Regions from separate parts of the Paenibacillus sp. sgz302190 genome, predicted to be linked through region 1. Evidence: riboswitches for the same ligand, from Rfam matches in the RefSeq annotation. Region 1 holds a riboswitch; the other holds the start of a gene.
What was found. A riboswitch is a leader RNA that binds a small molecule or an ion and turns the genes downstream of it on or off. The one in region 1 is predicted to bind cyclic di-GMP.
Positions count from the first base shown of each region.

Region 2: it holds a riboswitch for cyclic di-GMP, as region 1 does, so the genes downstream of both, AC6RNO_RS08010 (fibronectin type III domain-containing protein) here and AC6RNO_RS33875 (EAL domain-containing protein) in region 1, are expected to answer to the same signal.

Region 1 covers NZ_JBZYAO010000053.1:33,690-41,270, reverse strand. The annotation lists gene AC6RNO_RS33890 (MBL fold metallo-hydrolase) at 1-241, opposite strand, end outside; gene AC6RNO_RS33885 (hypothetical protein) at 355-873, opposite strand; gene AC6RNO_RS33880 (hypothetical protein) at 880-1,374, opposite strand; gene AC6RNO_RS33875 (EAL domain-containing protein) at 1,495-3,867, opposite strand; cyclic di-GMP riboswitch class I at 3,954-4,046, opposite strand; gene AC6RNO_RS33870 (DHA2 family efflux MFS transporter permease subunit) at 4,371-5,879, opposite strand; gene infC (translation initiation factor IF-3) at 6,071-6,556, opposite strand; gene yxiS (protein YxiS) at 6,647-6,958, shown strand; gene yxiS (protein YxiS) at 6,963-7,133, shown strand; gene AC6RNO_RS33850 (MsnO8 family LLM class oxidoreductase) at 7,233-7,581, opposite strand, start outside.
Region 2 covers NZ_JBZYAO010000004.1:288,774-296,354, reverse strand. The annotation lists gene AC6RNO_RS08010 (fibronectin type III domain-containing protein) at 1-3,282, opposite strand, end outside; cyclic di-GMP riboswitch class I at 3,334-3,428, opposite strand; gene AC6RNO_RS08005 (stalk domain-containing protein) at 3,708-5,330, shown strand; gene AC6RNO_RS08000 (LSm family protein) at 5,486-5,791, shown strand; gene AC6RNO_RS07995 (CBS domain-containing protein) at 5,892-6,362, opposite strand; gene AC6RNO_RS07990 (FAD-dependent oxidoreductase) at 6,510-7,581, opposite strand, start outside.

The DNA of each region.
Region 1 (7,581 bases):
TTGCCCATACGGGGTCCGTGACGATGTTCATGCCTTCTTTTTGAATAAGAAACGTCGAATGTCCGATCCACGTAATCGTTTCTTCCGTACGGTTTTCCTGCAAAAAGCGGGGACTTTTATTCCGGTGCTGCGGAACCTGGTAATCGACGTTCTTCTTCGGCCTGTTCCGCATCCACTTCATCACATCGCGGAAAGAATGATCATTGCTTATATTGTCCATATTTGAAAATTTTCCAGCCATCCGGTTTTGCCTCCCTCTAAGGATATGCTTCTCCCGCCTACCCTAAGTACAACCAGTTTAGCACCATATTCTGCAAGCAGCAAAAAAACCCCCGGCATCGTAGGCGGAGGCCTTTACTTTTTTTCCGCCAGCTGCCGCAGGCGGTTTCGGATTTCAGCCGGAATGGCGGGGCTTTCGAGCTGATTGACTGCGCCGGGATCCGCTCCATGGATATCCAAATAGCGCCAGAGCCGCTCCGCCTTCAACGGGCGGTTCATCAGCTCGTAGGCGACGGCCCAAACTTCCGGCGAGCCGACGGCAATCCCTTTCCAGCGATGCGAAGCGACGGTCGGAATGCGGACGACGCCGTCTTTGGCGTGAATTTTGAAGCTGCCGATAATTTCGATCGCCTTGCCCTGCCTCTCCACTCTAATCAAATAATCGCTGGCGAAAGGAAAATCGCCGACACGCTGCGGCGCCGCCTTGAACGCCGTCAAGCTCGCGAGCACCTTATCCATGGGAGCGTCCGTCGTCAAGTCCCAGTCGTTCACGATTTCCGTCAAACCGAGACTATGCATCATCCCGCTCCCGCCTAACGCACAGTCGATCCCTGCGGACTCCAGGGCCGCCGTCACTTGCTTCAGTTCCTCCAATTCGCTTCAACCTTCCGTTTCATATAAATTAATGAGCAGCCAATCCGGGGTAAAATCCCGCGAAAGCAGCCACACTTCCGTAAAATGCCCACGGGGCAGCTTAAGCTTCTCTTTCCTGCGCAGCACGTCGGACATGCCGAAAAACAACGATAAATTGCGGATCAGCAGTGCGCACGGATAATCGTGCGAATAGTCCGCAAACTTCTCAACTTTGCTGCGCACTCTATCGTTGATCGATTGAATAAACCGGTCCGGCACTTCCGTTCCGGGAAGCGTAAGCTCCGAGCGCGCCATCATAAGCCTTGCTTCTTCGGTGTCATAAAAAAGATGCGTCACTTCGAGCCCCTTTTTGTTCAGGCTGGCGTCCTCCAGCAGTGCGTCTGGCTTTTCCTGCTGCTGCAGCAGCCTGAACGGAAGCCGATGATTGAGATTGTACAACTCCACAAATATGTCGATGGCCGTCCGCTCGAGCGCCTTCTTTTCTTCTTCGTGTTTGTTCATAGCTCTCCCTAAAGTTTTCAGGCTTCGTTCCCCGATTGCAGCTTTCCCTTTCTATATTCTATGTTACCACATCCGGTTTCCCCGGAAAATCCAAAGAAGTCCGCCGCTGCGCGAGCAGCTTCAGACTCCCACTTTATTTTTGCTTAAAAATCCGACCAAATCCCCGGCTGCAAGCGGTCTGCTTATATAATAGCCTTGAATCTCGTCGCATCCAAGCCCAGACAACATATCCCATTGGCCCTGCTCCTCTACGCCTTCGGCCACGACCCGCTTCCCGAGACTGTGCGACATCGCAATAATCGCGTTGATGATGGCGCGGTCATGTTCGCTTTCCAGCATATCTTTCACAAAGGAGCGGTCGATTTTGATGGAATGGACGGATAGCCGTTTGAGCAGCGATAAGGAAGAATATCCCGTGCCAAAGTCGTCAATGGACAGCTTCACGCCCAAATTCATAATCTCGCTGCAAATGTTCGTCACATTTTCGCTGTCGCTCATTGCCGTGTTCTCGGTAATCTCCAGGCAGAGCAGGCTCGGATCAATGCCCGTTCGATGCAGCGTATCCGTCAGCCGGCGCGAAAAGTTCGGGTCGAGGAACTGCCTGGCCGACAAATTGATGGACATCGAAAACGGCGCAATCCCCGCTTCCAGCCAGCGCTGAAGCTGAAGACATGCGGTATCGAGCACCCAATACCCGATCTCCACAATAATGCCCGACTCTTCGGCTAGCGGAATAAAATCGCCGGGCGGAACAAAACCGATGCCGGGACGATTCCAGCGGATCAGCGCCTCGACCCCCATAACCGCGCCTGTCCGCACGTCGATTTGGGGCTGGTAATGAAGCGAGAACTCGCCTTCCTCCAAACCTTGCCGCACCCCCGAATTGATCAAATATCGCCCCTGTTCCTCGTCATGCAGCTGCGGCTCGTACATCACGAACTGGTTTCTGCCCTGCCGTTTCGCCTGATACATCGCGATATCGGCGAATTGCAGCAGCTCGTCCGGATTCACGCCATGCTCAGGGGACCAGCAAATGCCCATGCTGGACGTAACGTAGAACGCTTTATCCTGATAAGCAAAAGGCATTTTGAAGCCTGCGAGTATTTGATTCGCCCAGCCGTGGATCTGCTCCTTGTCCTTCAATCCGGGAATAATGAGCGCAAATTCGTCCCCGCCCAATCGGAAGATCGTCGCCTGCGGAGGCGCGAGCAGCGACAACTGGTCGGCCACTTTTTTCAACAAATGATCCCCGACAACGTGCCCTTGAGTATCGTTAATTTGCTTAAATCCGTCCAAGTCCAGCAGCATAATGGCAATGGAAGAACGACTGCCCTCGGATAAATGCGATTCCAGCTCGTTGTTGAAATAAGCGCGGTTCATAAGGCCTGTCAGCGTATCGTGGTAAGCGAGATACACGGCCTGCTCTTCGGCCGCCTTGGCTTTCGTAACGTCGAGCAGCACCACATACTGCAGCAGATCGCCCTGCGCCTCAAAATATTTGCTCTCGGCCTTAACGTACTTTTTCGCCCCTTTGCGCGTGACGACGATATAGTCCCCCTGGATCGTTTCTTCCCCGAAACCCGGCTGGTCGAACGAACGCGAGGACTTGTGGGACTGGGGAAAAATGAACTCCTGCGCATGGCGAAGAAGCAATTCCTTCTGCGTGCATTCAAAAAGCAGCGCCGCTTGCGGATTCGCCTCTTTAATAATTCCGTCCTGGTCCGTAATGATCATCGTTAACGGCGACATTTCGTACAGAGCCTGATACTTCCGTTCCAGGGAAGGCAGGAAATCATATTTGATCATGGCATATCTGAGGAAAAAAGTGAAGATAATGAGCGCGAAACTGCTTAATGCCGGAAAATTGACGCCGCTTGGCATAACAGCCGGCATTTTAAAGAATATAAACGCTATCGCCCAAACAAACGAAAAAAGGAGGCCAAGCAAAACCGTGCGCATCTGCTTTCGCTTCAAGTTCAAATCGTATTGATTTACGAACCTGAACCCTGCGGTCACGATGACGATGCAAACAACGGCCGTATACAGCGTGCTGCCCAGCATCAATGCTGTTAGGCCTGCACCGGGTTCCTGGTATTTCCAAATGCCGTTCTGGACGAAATGAACCGTTATCCATGGAGGCGGAAAAAACACCAGCGAGGCCGGAACCAACGGGCTGTAGCAGATCGCCGTCATAACCGGCCGCGGAGTCGATTGAAATCCCTCCGTCAGCCTGAAGCAAAAATGCATCGTCAGACACATGATGATGCAAGCCGGAAAATAAAACAGCAGCAGCGCGATTCGGCCCGCGTATTGGATCGGGGCGATGCTGAACAGCAAATTCCCGATGAAAAACAGCATGGTGGCAAGGAAAAAACAGGCCGCGATTTTATTCAGCCCGTTGTACCGGTTTCGCTGATAAATTTCGATCATCATGTAGAGCAACAAGAGAATTGGTACTATGTACAGGAGTATGGACACTAAATAAGCGATCATGAAGCACACCTCATTATCTTGTTAGTCCGTCATAAACGACCAAAAAAAAAGAAACCTTGCTTTAAGGTTCCTTCTCAGCGGCCTAAAGCGGAAACTGGCTGGCATACGATGTGAATCCTTTTCGTGTAGCCCCTATAGCTTTGCGTCCTTGGCTTTCGCCAAGTTTGCCTTTATCTCTTTAAGAAATATTTAAATTGGTGAATGATAGGTCTAAGTTCCTAGTTATTTTATATCACGTATCACCAAATTTCGTCAATAAAATCCTTAATTATGAAATATCTGGTGCTATCGGCTCCTCGGATGGCTGCTTACTTTTCGGCCCCCCCGCCGACAATCCGCCAAAATCCGACAACGGAGGAGCTATGAACGCCCCCTTTTCGTTAAAGGAAAAAGAGGCCTTCCTTAGCCTATTGTCACAAGCTAATCAGAACCTCTTCTTCAAAGCGCCCTCGGCGCTGCAAGCCGGCAGTCAGACCCAGTCAGGCCTCTATTTTGCCGAATGGTCAGGCTTGCAGCTCGGCGGCGGGAACGGCTTCGGCCTCTTTTTTCGATAGCACTTCCTTCTTCAGAAACCAGCAGATAACAAAAGCCGCGATCATAAAGCCCAAAGCGATGATAAAAATGCTCTGGAACGAATTCACAAATACCGCTTGAATCTTCGTTACCAGATCGGCGGATATCCCCGCGGGAATTCCCCCTGTCGCGATATGATCCGCCATGCCCGGAGGAAGCTCGCCGGCCAACCCGGCAACGCCGGTTTTGATTTTGTTAGCGAGCAGGCTGCCGAAGACGCTTAATCCGATTGTCGCTCCAAGCGACTGGAACAGCTGAACGGTTCCGAGCGCTACGCCGCTGTTCTCCTTGGCGACGGATTCCTGAACGATCAGGTTATCTCCTCCGAATAAAGCCCCGATACCGAGTCCTAACAGGACAAAGGTAACAATGATGTACAGCGGCGTTGTCGCAGCATGAACCTGAGACAGCAAACCGACGCCGACGATCGGCAGCAAGAAGCAGACGATAAACAAGTTCCGGTACGGAATCCGGGTAATCAGAAATCCGTTCAGGATACTCGAAGGAATCGCCCCGGCCATAAACGCCAGCGTCAAATATCCGGCAGCGGTTGGACTTAGGCCCATCACGTTCTGAGAGAAAAACGGGAACGCCGCTATTCCGCCCATCAATCCAAGCATTACGATAAACACAAGCAGCGACAATACGACCACATTGCGGTTGCGGAACAACGACAGCGGTATAATCGGTTCCGCCGCTCTGGATTCAATCCTTATAAAGAGGGCGATAAACAGGGCCGAAAGCGCAAGCAGCCCTATGATCAGCGGAGATGACCAGGACAAGCCCCGATTGTCGATCAGCACCGGCGCAAGCAGAAGGGAAAGCAGCGCCAGCACGAGCGCAGACGCCCCCATCCAGTCGATGGACCGCTTCTCCTCCCCTTTGGATTCGCGCATTCCTATGAATATTACCGACGCTGCAAGTATCCCGACCGGGATGTTGATCAGGAACACCCAATGCCAATTAAGATGATCCACGAAATAACCGCCCAGCGTCGGTCCCAGCAGCTGTGGAATGATCATCATCGGCCCGAACAGGCTCTGAATTTTGGCGCGCTGCTCAAGCGGGTACGTATCGCCTATAATCACCAATGCCAACGGCATCAGCCCGCCGGCGCCTATTCCTTGGATTCCCCTGCCGATCAGCAGAACGGTCATGCTGTCCGCAAATCCGCAAATGATGGAACCGAGAGAAAACAAAGCCATGCAGCTTAAATAAACGCGTTTGCGCCCGTACAAATCCGCCAGCTTTCCTAAAATGGGCATAAATATGGTCACGGCAAGCATGTATACCCCCGCCACCCAGCCGTAAAGCGACAATCCTTGCAGCTCGCGGATGATCGTCGGCATAGCCGTCGATACGACCGTTTCGTCCAGCTCGGCAAAAATAAGCCCGAGAAGCAGGCCGATCAGCACGAGTGATCTGTTATTTTCCTTCATTGTTCAATACCTCTCTTCTATTCCTTAACTATTGCCATCATAAGCGCTTTTCAAGCTTGCTGAAACCGGCCGCGGATGCATCGCCGCCTCCATCCCGAGGCGGATTTACGGATAAAAAAACCGTGCTGCAGCCAACGGCGCGTGGATGCGCCGTGGACTGTAACACGGTTTGTATAGAATGCGGGCTTTCGTCAAAGCGGATCGACCTGCACCGCCGCCTGCTTGCCGCTGAGCTGGATGCCCGTCCGCGGGCGCCCGAGCGCTCGCAAATCTTGAAGCAGCGTTTCCAGCAGCGCTTTCGCAGCCGCTCCTTCCTTGCCCTGGATGCGCACGACGAACTGAACGGCATCGCCGGCCCCGAGAATGCGCTCCGCCTGCCGTTTTTTCGTCTCCAGGTCGTGATCCTCGATCTGCGGCGTGAGCCGGATTTCCTTCACCTTCGCCCCCTGCTCCTGTTTGCGCGCCTGCTGCTTTTCCCGCAGCACCTCCTGTTTCGCCTGGCCCGCTCCGGCCAGCTTGCACGGCGGAGGGCTGCTCATCAGCGACGTGCAGATCAGATCGACCTTCAGCTTCCTGGCCAGCGCGAGCGCTTCCGTTGTAGGGACCACACCCAGATCCTCTCCGTTAACGCCGGTGAGCCACACCTCGGAAGCTTTAATTTTTTCATTTTTGATCATTGTGAATGCCCCTGTTCTTTCGCTATAATGAACCCAGCTAACGTAAAAATCCAAGCCTATGCAAAAACTCTAAGGAGATGTCCAACCGCTATGAGCCAAAAAGAACTCGAACAACAAATTATCCGCAATTATCAGCGCGATGAGCAGATGATGATTCTCGTATTCGCCCAATGGTGTGTCAACCGCGGCCTTGACCCAGCCGAATTGTACCGTCAGGCCTACCCCGATCAAACGGACAACGTCCTGCTGCAGCAAGCTCTTGAGCTGACCGTCCCCAAGGAAGAAGCCGGCGAAGTGCCTGACGAAACGCTGCTCGGCGTGCTCTCGCTGTTCGGCAACGAAGAACTCGCCTTTGTCGTAACCGGCGAGATCGCCAAAAGGCCAAAAAAAGGCGGCCGCTAGGACAGTGCCCGACGAAACGCTCCTCGGCGTGCTCTCGCTGTTCGGCAACGAAGAACTCGCTTTTGTCGTAACCGGCGAGATCACCAAAAGGCCCAAAGAAGCAGCCGTTAGGACGGTGCCTGACGAAACGCTGCTCAGCGTGCTTATGCGAAATGACGGATTCTGTGCAGCTTGAGCGGCTATATGCAGTCATTATTCATTGAGTTTGCACAAAAGCAACTCCTTCGGACAAACTCCTGAGACTGACTCCCGAGACTGGACGCGGCATCGGCGCTCAGACCAACTGGAACGCTCTCGCCAGCAGCTCGCAAGTACGCAGCCTCGTTTCAAAGTGAAACCCTGCCGCCACGACCATCACTTCGTCCACCTGGTAGTCTGCCGCCAAAGCGAGCAGCCGATCCCGCACTTGCGCGGGGTTGCCGATGATCATGCGCTTGCGGTTGTCCCGAATCCGTGTCTGATCCCACTCGGAATACGGAAAAGCGGTCGCTTCCTCCGGCGTCGGGACGCCGTGGAACTGGCCCTTCTCCACGCGCAGTATTTGCAGGTTCAGCGACCGCGCCAGCCACTGCGCCTCCGCTTCCGTCTCGGCGCATACGACGTAGACGCCGACCATCGCCTGC
Region 2 (7,581 bases), on a different contig from region 1:
TATGGCGCGAACTCTGTATACATGCCACGAATATGGCGTTAACCCATCATGCGTGAAGGTTAGTGCCGAGCCATTATCCCGAATAACCCCATCGACCAGTACTTGGTAACTTTCAGCCCCGGAAACAGCATCCCATCCCAAAATTATGGATGAAGTTGTAGCGCGAGCGGTAAAATTTTGCGGCTGCCCGAGAAGTGCGGATTGCATGACCGCCTCGCTCCATTCGCTTGCGCCTCCCTGATTTTTGGCCCTGACCCGATACGTATGCTGTGAATTCGAAGCCACTCCTTCATGGGTGTATAACGTGACGAGTCCGACATCGACAATATTACCGTCCACTTCCAATTCATAGGATGTCGCCCCCAGGACAGGATCCCACGTCACTTCTATTTTGTCGCTTGCGGCTGCGAACCGGACGTTCTGCGGCTTCATCGGCGGCATTTTACGAATTGCTTGAGCACTCCATAACCCGGCAGCTTTCACATTTTTTGAGCGTATCCGGTATGTATGTTCCGAATTGGGTTCCAATGGAGTATGGATAAATGTACGAGTAGTGCCGACCTTAATAATGGCCCCATCCACTTCCAATTCATATTCGCCTGCCTCATCTATACCGGACCAACTAATTTGAATCGCGTTAGCAGATGATAAATCTGTAGTAAGTACCGGGGTTCTGGGGAGCGTTGTAGCCTCGATTTCAGAGCTCCATGGTCCGGCGCCTTCCACATTTTTCGCCCGTACCCGATAGTGATGCGTAGTATATGGCTGTAAATTTCCATGTAAATAAGAAATTGCATGATTCGTGTCGACAACAAGCGCGCCATCCACCTCAATATCGTAGCTTTCGGCGCCTGCTATTCGATTCCACGTCACTTGCACACTCGAATCGGTTGCGATTGCCGTAATTTCCGACGGGACTCCGGGTAAAGTCGATTTCGCAACTACACTGCTCCATTGCCCCGGGCCGCTGGAATTTTTCGCTCTGACTCTGTAGCTGCGCTGAGTATTCGGATTCAATTCATTGTCCAAATAAGTAGTTGCCGATCCATTGTCCACTACATTTCCGCTGAATTCTATATCGTATCCTGTTGCCCCTGCAACCGGATCCCATTCTACTTTTAACGTATGGCTAGTCGAATTTAGCCGCAAATTTTCGGGAATTGCCGGCAGCGTCCACACGGAGGCTAAAGAAGACCATTCCCCAGTGATGTCTCCGCTGGTTGCCCTAACTCTATAGGAATGAAGAGTTCCAAGACCCAGGTTTTCATGAACAAATGTCGAAGTGGGGCCAATCGGGTATATAACGCCATCCGCTTCCACTTCATATCCATCGGCATTAGAGATTGGATTCCAGGTTAATGTATGACTTGTTTCTGTTGGTATTTGCGATACAACCGGTATCCCAAAAGGAAACAGTTGACTCTGTGGAACGCGTTCTTTCTGTTGGGAATTGCTTGACCAGTACAATGCCGCCCGGGGATTACGGTTTGCACTTAAATATTCCACCTTGATATTCTCTCTCTGGCCCGCTGCCAAATAGACGGAACCTGTTACAGTGCCCTGGAAACTTGCATCTTCTTTATTTATTAAAAGATTATTATTTACCCATAGCTTGATCGGTCCGCTCGTTTGCAATTCAAACTGATATATTTCGCTGAACAGAGCCTCAATTTGTCCGGACCATCTGACAGAAATGTCCTGATCATTGAATCCTGCAACAGGGAACTCAGGATTATTTTGCAAATCAATAACCGGATCCACCCTGGTTACGGTATTCCCCTTGAAATTCCCTTCGCTAAAATACTCCGCCTTTAATCCATGCAGCGCATATTTCAAACTTGTCGATCCGTTTCCTCCGACCCCTGTATCGATGAACGGCCGTTGATTGGCCGTCATGTTGCCGCCGATGGCAAACAAACCGCCTGTTTGAATATGCAGTTGATTGTTCACATGCACATCGTCGCGAACGAACAAGTCACTGTTATTTACTTTGATGTTGGCAGTACTATTGTTGGAGACGATCCCGCCAACCATCATCTCTTGCTCTACGTTCATATCCGCTTGCGTGTTGATATGCAATTGATCTTTGATCAAAACGCGCTTTGCCCGGACGTTCAACTGTCCGCTGTTAAAAGTAAGACTGTCGGCAGATAACAAACCATCCACGCTAACCGAGGAATTGTTGTTAAGATGCCAGCTCCCCTTCACCCAGAGGCTCCCATCGGCAGGCTCCGTTCCATTCGAAGACGAATGTACTTGCAAGTTTAGCTCCGAATTGGCATTCATGCTGCCCTTAACAATCAACAGGCCGTATACATCTATGCTTAATTTGGTGTTCGTATTGATTCCATCCGCAATGATTACAACCGGTTTGGAGGGACTTCCGAAAACTACCGAAGAATTCAGATTCAAGTGCCCCACCTTAATAAATGAAGGGGTTTGCGTACTATTGTCGATTGCGCGCTGCAGTGAGACCGGATCGCAATTCGCGCATGCAACAGCTTTTTGTTCAGAATCAGACAGCAATTGGTTCACTCGCTGCACTTCTACATCCATATACCTTCCTATTTCCTCCTGCAGACCATCCACTTGCAGATAAAATGGAGCATTATGCTCGTTATTCATCTTGCCCGAAAGCAGCACTTTGTCCCCATGCACTTTTCTCGGTTCGGGCGGTGGCCCTATAACAGGCGTGCTGGCAGCAGAGAGGGCGAGCAAAGTGCTGGGAGAGCCAACTTTGGTTAGCTCTATGAACTGTAAAGCCGTCTCCGCTTCCTCCGCATCGCCGGAACTGACCGTTAATCTGCCATCTGCAACTTCAACGGATTTTGCTGCAATGACATGCTGCCCTCCCTCAAGAGGGATACGATCAAAAAAGCTTACTCCTTCAACGATTACAGTATTATTGCTTGAATATACGGAATCGCCGACGCTTACCTTAACTTCATAGATGCCGTTGTTTACTTCGAATTCCCAGACCCCGCCTTTATGAACGCGAATTGCGGTATCATTCGGAGTAGGTTGATAAGTACTGCCGCTTACCGTAGAATCCGTGTGAGAACTATTCCACCCATAATTGAATCCATTTTGCGAGCTGAACGGATTTCCCGAATCCGGCAAAAATCCTTCAGGCACAGGTGAAGCCGCAGGCTGGAAATTAACTTTTACACCCCACGCTCCCGTATCGGCATATGCATACGACGATTCTGCCAAAGGAATGAACAACTGCAGCAGCAAGCATAGACAAAGCCCCCTGACAACAGCTTGAAATCCAAATTTCATATTTGTATCCTCCATTTCCCTTTCAATTTGCACAAAAAAAGACCAATTGCAAGAGGCGGCCCGGCTGCCGTACCGTTTCGGTCTGAAACGGTTTAGGCCCGTGGCTTTGCGTCCCTGTCTTTCGATCAGGTTTGCCTTTTTCAATTTCAATTGGTCTTCGCTTATGTACATAGGTAAAAGGATTTGCTCCTACCTACCTTTATACTATAAACAAGCATGACTGTATACCTAGTTACATAATATACGACCAGGTTTCAATATTTCCCTCTTTTTTTGGAATGTTTTGTCGATTTTAATTTGATGCATATTTTGCATAACTAATTTCATAAAATCTCCTTAACTCGGCGAGTCCTTCGGCGTTTTTTCGCGTATAATTTATCAGACATTCTGCCTCATACCTATTAAATTAAAGGAGAAGATTTCATATGCAAAAGAAGCATAGACAATGGTGGATTTCCGCCGCGCTTGTTGTGCTGTTGATCGCCTTGACAGGCTGTCAGGCCGTTCAGGGTCTTGATCTCGGGCAGGCTATGCAAAATACCGGAACCGTTAAGTCCTCGGTATCCAAAGGATCGATTGCGCTGGAGCTGATTACAGGCAGCAGCGATCAGATTGATCCCAAGGAAAAGGCGCTGATCCAAACGTTCAAAAATACGAAGCTGACGATCAACAGCGCTAAAATGCAGGACGCTCAGCACGCATCGATCGATGGGGAATGGAATTACGCCAAAGGGACGATTCCTTTTCAGCTCGTCATCGACGGTACTAAGATGATCGTACATATTGACGGCGCCAAGAAGCCTATCGTCTTTGACCAGGCGGCATTGGCGGCTGACGGAAGGGTGGCGCCGTTATCTCAAGAAATCAGGCAAAAACTGACGAATAGCGCAGAGCAGCTGCGGCCGGCCCTTTATAAGTTTTTCTTCAACAATGCGCCGAACCCGAATACAATCTCCGTAACCGACGCTACGGAGCAAGTGAACAATGAAACGCTAAACATGCAAAAAGTGCATGTGGAGTTAAAAGGCAGCGAGCTCGCCGGTCTTTTGAAACTGTTCCTGACGAACGTCCTCGCCGATGAGCAAGGCTTGAAAGAGCTGCTTGGCCAACTGTACGATGCGGTCGTACCGATTGTGAAGGAGCAAATGAGAATTTCTCAGGAACAATTGAAGGAAGAGTACCCCGATCTGGAGGAACAATCGACTACGTCGGATTTGATGATGGCCTATCTTAACAATAAAAACCTGGCGGTCGAATTCGCTTATACAACGATTCATGAGTACTTGAAAAAAGCTGTAGACGAATTCGATAAAACGATGAAAGACACTGCTGCTTCCGATTCACCGGCCAACGAGGAAGTGTCGGCGATCCTCAGCGATAAATTGACGTTCAAAGCCGATTATTACGTCGATCGGAACAAGCAGATCCGCAAGGTGCAGGCTGAGCTCAATATTCCGGCTCCCAATAAGGATGGCGCAGTGACCGGGATAAAATGGACCTACGCCTTCGAAAACTGGAGTTTGAACCAGTCCGTGACTGCGGATGCGATCGATACTTCCGGCGGGGCGTTGAATGTGGATTCCGATACGTTCAGAGGCTATGCGATTTTGAACAATTTTGACAAGAGTTCTTCGTTTTACAAGCTGCTGAAGGAAGATTTGCAAGTTACCAAAAAAGAGCTTCATTTCATTGTCCAAAGCCAAGAAGCCGCGGACGAGGATCCATACGGCTCCTACAGCCCGTATATGAACGACGATGAAGTCGTCATGGTTCCGGTGAGATTCCTTTCCGAGCAGCTTGGGGCTGACGTCAAATGGAATGCCGAATGGAAGCAGGTTACGATTAAAGACGGAGTAACCGGCACAAGCATCGTAATGTCCGTCGACAGCAAGTCCGCAACAGTGGGCGGAACGAACGTGGAACTGGACAGCGCTCCGGTTATGCGAAACGGGACAACGTTTGTTCCTATCCGTTTTATCGCCGAAAAGCTCGGCACAACCATCAAATACGATCCTGAAACCCGTCTCATCACCATTAAGCGGGATTAGAGGATCAAGGAAGCAGGATAATGGCCAAGGCGAGCGATCGCTTTGGTCATTTTTTTATATGAATAGGCGGCAGCCTATACCTTTCGGGAGCGCATGAATAGGCTAATAACGTAATAGGCGAATAACACGAGTGCAGAAAGGGGCAAGAACGCATCATGTATATGGAACCCCAGGTTATTTATCAGGCTGATTTTTCGGAGGAGCAGGAGCTGCCGCAAAACAGAGACAGACTCCGCGATACCTTGATTCCCCACATCGGGCGCACGGTTCATGTTCAAACCTTGGACGGATTCACGTATGAAGGCATTTTGGTCTATGTGGATGAACAACATGTGCATCTCCAGGTTTCGATGTATGAGCATCCCTATCATGGCATGTATCGCGGCTTCTACAATCCGGCTGCTTCCACGATCCTGACGCTGGTGCTGTACGAACTGCTCGTGATTGCCCTGCTGGCTTAAGCGGATGCCGAGCCGCCCTCCCCGAACAGGCAAAAACCCGCGCGAAACCGCCCGAGTCCAAACCTCGCAGCGTTCGTGCGGGTATGTTTTGTTATCGCAGCTAGCCGGGCAGCCTGGATAAGTACTGCCGGCTGAAAAAGCGGACCATATCCCCGCGGCTGATAATGCCGGCCAGATAGCCGCCGTTTTTTTCCACGACGACTTTTTGGAGATGCTTTCGGCCGAGCAGGGTCGCAACGTCGTTCAGCGGCGTGTCCACATTGACCGTGATAACCTTGGCTCTGGCGTAATCCATCACATTGGCATCGGCAATGTCGCGGCACTTCTCCTCCATCGTCTGCGTATCCATCCAGGTGGAGGTAAAAAAAGGTGATACGACGACGACATTGCTGTGCGAGCTGACTGCGCGCATAATATCTCCATCGCTAATGTACCCTTTGATCTGATTGCAGTGATTCACGATAGGCATCCCGCCGATTCCACGGCTGACGAACTTCTCCAAAACACATTTGATTGTATCCGCTTCCAAAACTTTCACTACTTGGTCAACCATGATGTCCGATGCTTTCATTATCGCTCGACCTCCTTGCTTGAAACTGTTTATGGAAGCTATCGGGAGAACCGGTTCAAAACGCTGCCGGCTCTCCGGCTTGCACGATAATTAAATTGTAAGACAATTAGCAAAGTTCAGTCAATGGTTGCCTCTGCGTGCGGAAACCTATTTTCGCAAGCTTTCCGCTTGCTGCCGCTTAAGCGATTTGCCGCCCAAGAGGCTTGCCGAATCCCAGGTCAGCTTCCGGACGTTCAGACCCAGCTTACCGGTAAGCAGCATATCGATCCCCCATTTTTGCGCCCACACGATGCCCTTTTCCGGACCAAGCCCGATGCAAAATAAATTCATAAAGGATGCATGCTCGGGACCGGTCTTGCCCGAATATTCCGCTTTTATGATTTTGGCAAGGCGCTGCGCTTGAGGAATGGCCTCTTTGCAGGTCATACCGTCGGCTTTGCCGGTGACCGAGTCGACGATGTGCGCACAATCTCCGATCGCATACATGTCGGGGCAGCCGCGCACATGATACCTGCCGTCGACGCTAATCTTCCCGTTCGCTTCCGTCGGCAGTCCGAGTCCGGCAATCAGCGGATTCGGCCGAAGGCCCAGCGTCCAGACGCATAGTCCCGCTTGTACAGCGGCTCCGTTGTCCAGCGTCAGACGATGCTGCTGATCATGGTACACAGCCGCCCTTGTGCCATGCATAACCCGAACGCCCAGTGCGTTCAGTTCTTTTTCGATTCTCCGGCCTACTTTGGCAGGCGCGGCTTCCATCAATCGCGGCTGTGAATTCACCAGGACGACGGACGCCAGCGCCGGGTCCAGTCCCGCCTTAGCCGCTTTCTGCCGCAGGGCGTGCGCAAATTCGGCAGCCGTCTCAATGCCGGTAATGCCCGCGCCGACAACCGCGGCGGACAGAAGCGTTCGTCTCGACGCTTCGTCGTCTACGTGCAAAAGAGCCTGCTGCACATTGTGATCCATGCGGCCCCGAATCTGCGCGCCGCTTTCCAGGCCTGACAAGGATATGCCGCCCTTACCGGGAGGAACCGGCACAGCCGTGCTGCCCAGACACAGGATCAACCGGTCGTACGCCATTGCACCTTCCCGCCCGTCCGGGTACTTCAAGGCGAGGCGATTCGCGCCCGGATCAACCGACACAAGCTCCGCCTGCACGATCTCCACCGCAGTATGAAAAAAGCGGGAGAGCGGAATCTTGAGATCGGCCTCACCCACCGCG